DNA from 2 places in the Pantoea agglomerans genome. Region 2 is predicted to be linked to the other one. Evidence: predicted binding sites of a transcription regulator. Region 2 holds the regulator's gene; the other holds the start of a gene.
What was found. The regulator ArgR, encoded in region 2, controls arginine synthesis, uptake and breakdown. The targets are predictions, from matches to a motif close to ANTGAATAAAAATACANT.

Region 1: the regulator ArgR is predicted to act here: its motif matches at 1,816-1,833, upstream of argF (ornithine carbamoyltransferase).

The regions. Positions count from the first base shown of each region.
Region 1 is NZ_CP083809.1:3,530,398-3,533,809, forward strand. It holds gene miaE (tRNA isopentenyl-2-thiomethyl-A-37 hydroxylase MiaE) at 448-1,209, opposite strand; gene rraB (ribonuclease E inhibitor RraB) at 1,267-1,695, opposite strand; gene argF (ornithine carbamoyltransferase) at 1,859-2,866, shown strand; gene pyrB (aspartate carbamoyltransferase) at 3,094-3,412, shown strand, end outside.
Region 2 is NZ_CP083809.1:390,720-394,131, reverse strand. It holds gene mdh (malate dehydrogenase) at 1-607, opposite strand, end outside; gene argR (transcriptional regulator ArgR) at 1,028-1,498, shown strand; gene yhcN (peroxide/acid stress response protein YhcN) at 1,973-2,236, shown strand; gene LB453_RS04355 (YdgH/BhsA/McbA-like domain containing protein) at 2,317-2,583, shown strand; gene yhcN (peroxide/acid stress response protein YhcN) at 2,678-2,941, shown strand; gene LB453_RS04345 (barstar family protein) at 3,001-3,270, opposite strand; gene LB453_RS04340 (NAD-dependent succinate-semialdehyde dehydrogenase) at 3,321-3,412, opposite strand, start outside.

The DNA.
Region 1 (3,412 bases), 950 kb from region 2:
AGTTAACATTTATATAGCGTTCGCAATCTCCGCTTCCGCTCGCTGAGTTTCTCGCCCGGCGCAGCAGTATAATCAGCCGTGATCTGCCGTTTATGCTGGTGTGCAGGACGAGGTTTTACGGCGATCTATAGCGCTGCGCCTTTGTGGCATGGCGTTAACCTGTAAAAAACCCGACTCACGACAGCTTTTAATTAAAGATGTCGTGAGTCGGGTTTTGCTTGAAAATAACAATCCCGCAGTAATAAGGGGAATATATTTAATTGCCCGGCAGAAGTCAGGGCAATAAATAGCCTTTTGTGAGAGGCCACACAAAAAAATAACAGGTTAAAAAGCGAGAAATGCCCCTTTACGCAGATAATGTACAGCGCGCGCAATCAAAATAGCCCCTGGCTAAACAGGCGTGAAAAAATGAAACGGCACCCTGATACCGCGTGCCGTTACAGAGATTTACCACGCCGGCACGCCGCTGTGAAAACGCAGCTCCGTATCCGGTTCGCTAATCAGCTTCGCCTCTGCTTCGCCAATCGCCCGCACGCGCGGCGTGATATCTTTCGGCGAGATCTGCGCTGCCAGGGCTAAATAGTCCTGATAGTGGCGCGCTTCCGAACGCAGCAGCGAGATATAGAACTTCTCCAGCTCCGCGTCCAGCCAGGGCGCCAGACTGGCAAAGCGCTCGCAGGAGCGCGCCTCGATATAGGCGCCGCAAATCAGCTTGTCCACCAGCGTATCGGGCTCGTGCGTAGTGATCTCCCGCAGCAGCCCTTTGGCGTAGCGGCTTGAGGTGATCTTTTTATAGGGCAAACCGCGCGCCTGCATAATCTCCCACACCTGATAAAAGTGGTGCAGCTCCTCTTTAATCAGCAGCACCATCTTCTCCACCAGATCGTCCGCCCAGGGCAGCTCATTGCGCACGATGATGCTTTTGGAGAGGTTTTTATGCGCCTGGATAAACTGGCTGTCGGGGTGCTCGCGGAAAATAAAATCTTCGTAGGGCTTAAGCCAGGCGAGGATCGCTTCGCCGCTCGGCTTGTCGGCGACATATTTACGGATCAGCCAGGTGGCGGTCTGCGCCGCTTTCAGTTCGCAAACCAGATGGTCGGTCAGCAGCAGCGTCAGATTTTCCGGTTTGCGCGCCTCGTCAATCCAGGCTTGCGGCGTGCGGCAGAGTAAAAACTGATAGACGGGTTCGAGCAGCGGTGCGTAGTTCATGTCGGTTCAAAAAGGCAGGATACGGGAAGGCGGAGCGCGCGGCTCCGCCAGGAGAACTCAGTGGCGTACGCCGTTATCTTCGTCGCCGTCGATAATGTCGCCGTCTTCGTCGTCATCTTCGTCTTCAGCGTCGGGATCTTCGAAGTAGGTGCCCCAGCCGTCATAATCGACGTTATATTTGCCGACCAGATTCACCAGCTGCTCAACCTGCGCGTCAATCAGCTCAGGCTTCAGCGCCGACTCGCTCAGGATATCGACACACATCACCGTGGTGCCATCCTCCAGCTCCAGCTCTTCCGGCTCGGTCACTTCATAGCCCAGCTTGAACGCATCAACGGCCGCTTTTTCCAGCGAGTCGAAGTTGTTGCAGGAGAGATGATGTTCAATGGTATAGAGCGCATCCGGATCGCTGCCATCTTCCAGCAGCTCATCAATGATCAGGCGTGTCTCTTCACGCTGCTCTTCCAGCAATGCTTCATATGCCATGGCGAATTCCCCTCAGTGTTCGGCAATAAACAAGTATTTTCCCACACTGCCCGGCGCGCCACTACTCAAAACGGAAAGTTTCTTTACGCTGGGGTTGAAAATGAATATTCATACGTTTAGATTGAATTTTCATTCAATCAGAATGGCTGCACTGGAGCCCGTTATGAGTCACCTTTTTCAACGCCACTTCCTTCGGCTGCTCGATTTTAGCCCGGCCGATATCACCTCCCTGCTCGACCTCGCCGCTGAATTAAAACGCGCTAAAAAAAACGGTAGCGAAACCCAGCGCCTGAAGGGCAAAAACATCGCGCTCATCTTCGAAAAAGACTCGACCCGTACCCGATGCTCTTTCGAAGTTGCCGCATACGATCAGGGCGCCAGCGTCACTTACCTCGGCCCGAGCGGCAGCCAGATCGGCCATAAAGAGTCGATGAAAGATACCGCCCGCGTGCTGGGCCGCATGTATGACGGCATCCAGTACCGCGGCTACGGCCAGGCGCTGGTGGAGACGCTGGCGGAATTCGCCGGCGTCCCGGTATGGAACGGCCTCACCACCGAGTTTCACCCGACCCAGCTGCTGGCTGATCTGCTGACCATGCAGGAGCATCTGCCGGGCAAGGCGCTGCACGAGATGACCCTGGTCTACGTGGGCGACGCACGCAACAATATGGGCAACAGCATGCTGGAAGCGGCGGCGGTGACTGGCCTGGATCTGCGCCTGGTCGCGCCGAAAGGCTGCTGGCCAGACGCCGACCTGGTCGCCACCTGCCGTCAGGCGGCGCAGAAAACCGGCGGCAGCATTACCCTGACTGAGGATATCGCCGAAGGCGTCAAGGGCGCGGACTTTATCTATACTGACGTCTGGGTCTCGATGGGCGAAGCCAAAGCGGTGTGGGAAGAGCGTATCGCGCTGCTGCGTGGCTACCAGGTGAATCAGGCGATGCTGCAGCTGACCGGCAACCCGCAGGTGAAGTTCCTGCACTGCCTGCCGGCCTTTCATGACGATCAGACCACGCTGGGCCGCCAGATGGCCGAGCAGTATGGCCTGCACGGCGGGATGGAGGTCAGCGACGAGGTGTTTGAGTCGGAGCACAGCATTGTGTTCGATCAGGCGGAAAACCGCATGCATACGATAAAAGCGGTTATGGTTGCGACGCTGAGCCAGGCCTAGCCCGCCGCTCCGCAAACGTTTTCCCTTGATGCAAAATGGCGGACGGGTATAATGCGCCCCAATTTGCCGGAGGAAACATGCAACAGCGCAGCGCAAACATTCACGCGACATCACGCCTGAACGCAGGCGGCGCCCCTGTTTTTTCCGTCATCAACCCGATCGTAAAAAAAGCCCCTTAAGCAGGGGCTTTTTTTTGTCCGCAATTCGGTAGCGCAGAGAGGCGAACTATGGCTAACCCGTTATATCGCAAACATATTATTTCCATTAACGATCTCAGCCGCGACGAACTGGAGCTGGTGCTGCACACCGCCGCGCGGCTGAAAGCCAATCCGCAGCCGGAGCTGCTGAAGCACAAGGTGATCGCCAGCTGCTTCTTTGAAGCCTCAACGCGCACGCGCCTCTCGTTTGAAACGGCGATCCACCGGCTGGGGGCGTCGGTGGTGGGCTTCGCCGACGGCAGCAACACCTCGCTCGGCAAGAAGGGGGAAACCCTGGCGGATACGATTTCCGTGATCGGCACCTACGTCGACGCTATCGTGATGCGTC
Region 2 (3,412 bases):
TCAGGCTGGCGACCTCGTCATCACTGAAGCTCACCCCTTGCACCTGCGACAGCAGAGGCAAAATAGTCACGCCGGAGTGACCACCAATCACCGGCACTTCAACCTCGTTCGGCTGCTTGCCTTTTAGCTCGGCAACAAAGGTATTGGCGCGGATAATATCCAGCGTGGTAACGCCGAACAGTCGATTTTTGTCATAGACGCCGTGCTTTTTCAGCACGTCAGCAGCGATCGCCACCGTGGTATTGACCGGGTTGGTAATAATACCAGTCAGCGCTTTTGGCGCGGTTTGCGCCACCTGCTCAATCAAATTGCGTACGATACCTGCGTTAACGTTAAACAGATCGGCGCGATCCATACCCGGCTTGCGCGCCACGCCCGCCGAAATCAGGATCACATCGGCGCCGTGCAGCGCCGGCGTCGCATCTTCGCCGCTAAAGCCCTGGACTTTGACCGCGGTGGGAATATGACTGAGATCCACCGCGACGCCGGGCGTCACCGGCGCGATATCATAGAGCGTGAGTTCAGAACCCGCAGGAAGCTGGGTTTTTAACAGAAGGGCGAGCGCCTGACCAATTCCGCCAGCAGCGCCAAGAACGGCAACTTTCATTCTGTACTCCTTATTAAGGTGGGGCAGAGTAGAGCCGAATTTCCATCTGTGTCCAGACCTGAATCAACTTCTCAGACGATGACAAACCCACTGTTCATTATGCGTGCAGCAGCACTTAATCTTTTGGGTTGCTACTTTGTCAGCACAACACGCCTGAATGACCGACAACAATGCCGATAGCAGATAGAGCATGGCCGTGATAGCTATCCATATAACACCTCAATTGTATAACAATTCTGCAACCTTCGCTTTTCACATCCTCGCGCCGTTTTGGTCTGCGCAAAAAATTTTGTTATGATTGCCGCCCGCAACCCGCGGCGCCTGCCTTTTTTATCGACTAATTGCATAAAAATTCATTCATATGCATAATAATGTATCTGCCGTCGGCGGGCGTTCGGCATTTTTCTTTACTGGTAGCTTATGCGAAACCCATCTAAACAAGACGAACTGATTAAAGCGTTTAAAGCCTTGTTAAAACAAGAGAAATTCAGCTCTCAAGGCGAGATAGTACAGGCGCTGCAGGAGGAAGGCTTCGACAATATCAATCAGTCGAAGGTGTCTCGTATGCTGACTAAATTTGGCGCAGTACGCACGCGTAACGCCAAAATGGAGATGGTTTACTGTCTGCCGGCGGAACTGGGCGTGCCGACCACCACCAGCCCATTAAAAAATCTGGTCCTGGATATCGACTATAACGATGCGCTGATAGTGATCCGCACCAGTCCTGGCGCGGCGCAGCTGATTGCCCGCCTGCTTGACTCGCTGGGCAAGGCGGAAGGCATTCTCGGCACTATTGCCGGTGACGATACGATCTTCATTACTCCCGCGCGCGCGTTTACCGTCAGGAAACTGCACAGCGCGCTGCTGACGGTGTTTGAACAGGAGCTTTAAACCGCTCTCTTCTACCGGCAGCCGCGCTGCCGGTGGTTCCGTTTGCCCTGCCCGCGTCTTCTCCTCTGCTGATTCAGCCTGTTAGCTTATTCTTTTCCCAACGGGTTTTACTGAATCTCTTTGGTCATACCTGTTTGCCTGCTTAACCTTTTGCGCTATTTTACGCTGCTTTACACAAGGCTATTAGCGACAACACCCAGATCCAAATCAATAACCAGCCATATTCACCATATCCTTTCGCACAAAAAGATAAAGTGACTCACCCTGCTGTTTTTTAAGGCATTTACCAGCTACTGCCTGCTTTTTGACCGTTTTTTATAACTATAAAGAATAAAAATGCGTCATAAGGATAAAGTATCACAAGAAAACATTATTAGGCAGGTATTAATTTCAACTGTTATTAGTTCTATACTTCTTTTCGTGATGCAAATCACACCAAACAAAAAGACAAAAACAGACGACGAGGAAATAATCATGAACGTTAAAGCTACTATCGCAACCCTGAGCATTCTATCCGCCCTGTCATTCGGCTCTTTTGCAGCAGAATCTATCAACGCGCAGCAGGCGAAAAATCTGCAGCCTATCGGCTCAGTAAGCGTAAGCGGCGTAGCAGGTTCGCCGATGCAGATTAAAGAAGAGCTGAATGCAAAAGCTGAGCAGCAAGGCGCCAGCGCCTATCGCGTCATCGAGGCTTATAACAACGGCAACTATCACGCTACCGCTGAGCTGTATAAATAAGACGTCATTGCAAGGGCGACCTTATTGAAGCGCGCATTGCGCATCGGGTGGCCTTATCGATGAATTCAGGAGAGTAGACCATGAAAACCAAATCACTTATCGCTTTAGCCACGCTGACTGCCGCCCTGTCATTCGGCGCCAGCGCTGCCACTCTGGTATCAAATCAGCAGGCCGAAACCCTGCAGCCGCTGAACCAGACCATCAGCATCAGCGGTCATGACGGCGACCAGACCAATATTCGTCAGGCGCTATCCCAGAAGGCTGACGCGCAGGGCGCAAGCCACTATCGCATCATCGAGAACAACCAGGACGACACCTATCACGTCACGGCTGAGCTCTATAAATAATTAACCGACTGGGCGTCCGCGTGACGCCTGCGATATCGACGACCCGCATCATGATGTCAACCGCAGGTTGTTGATTGTAATGAGGAGACGAACAATGAAAATCAAAACAACCATCGCAACCATTAGCCTGCTTTCCGTAATCGCATTCGGCGCTCAGGCAGCGCAGCTGATTACCGGCGACCAGGCGCAGAATATGCAGCCTGCGGGGACAGTGACGATCAGTGGTACAGCGGGCGCGCCGATGGATTATCGCGCGCAGCTTTCTCAGAAAGCCGATGAGCAGGGTGCCAGCGCCTATAAAGTGATCGAAGCGCGCACCGGCGACAACTACCACTTCACTGCTGAACTCTATAAGTAATTCCTCGTCAACTGCTGACGAACCCCTTGGCCCCGCTTGTCGGGGCCCTTTTTGCTGGGTTACTTGATATTAAAGCGGAGCTGGCCCTCCAGCTCCTCTTCTGCCTCGTCAAATAACAGGATCAGCGCGCCATAGCGCCGTTTCTGCCCCTTTCCCAGATTAATAAATTCAATTTCCAGCGGCATCGGCAGCTCTTTGCCGGTGAGTACATCCCATAACGCATCCAGGTCGCCAATACGGTAGAGGTTCAGGGCGAAGCGCTCGCTGAACTGACGGAAGAAATGCGACTGGTCGACGATCTCATTAAAGTCGAAACGCTCGGTTTTCATAATGAAGGCTCCTGTCCTTCCTCACCGGGCGGCGCGAGGCCGCCCGCGCGTTAGCTTTCGCTCAGGCCGCCGATATGCAGCGCCTTAACCTCCAGATACTCTTCCAGGCCGAGCACGGAACCTTCGCGCCCCAGCCCCGACT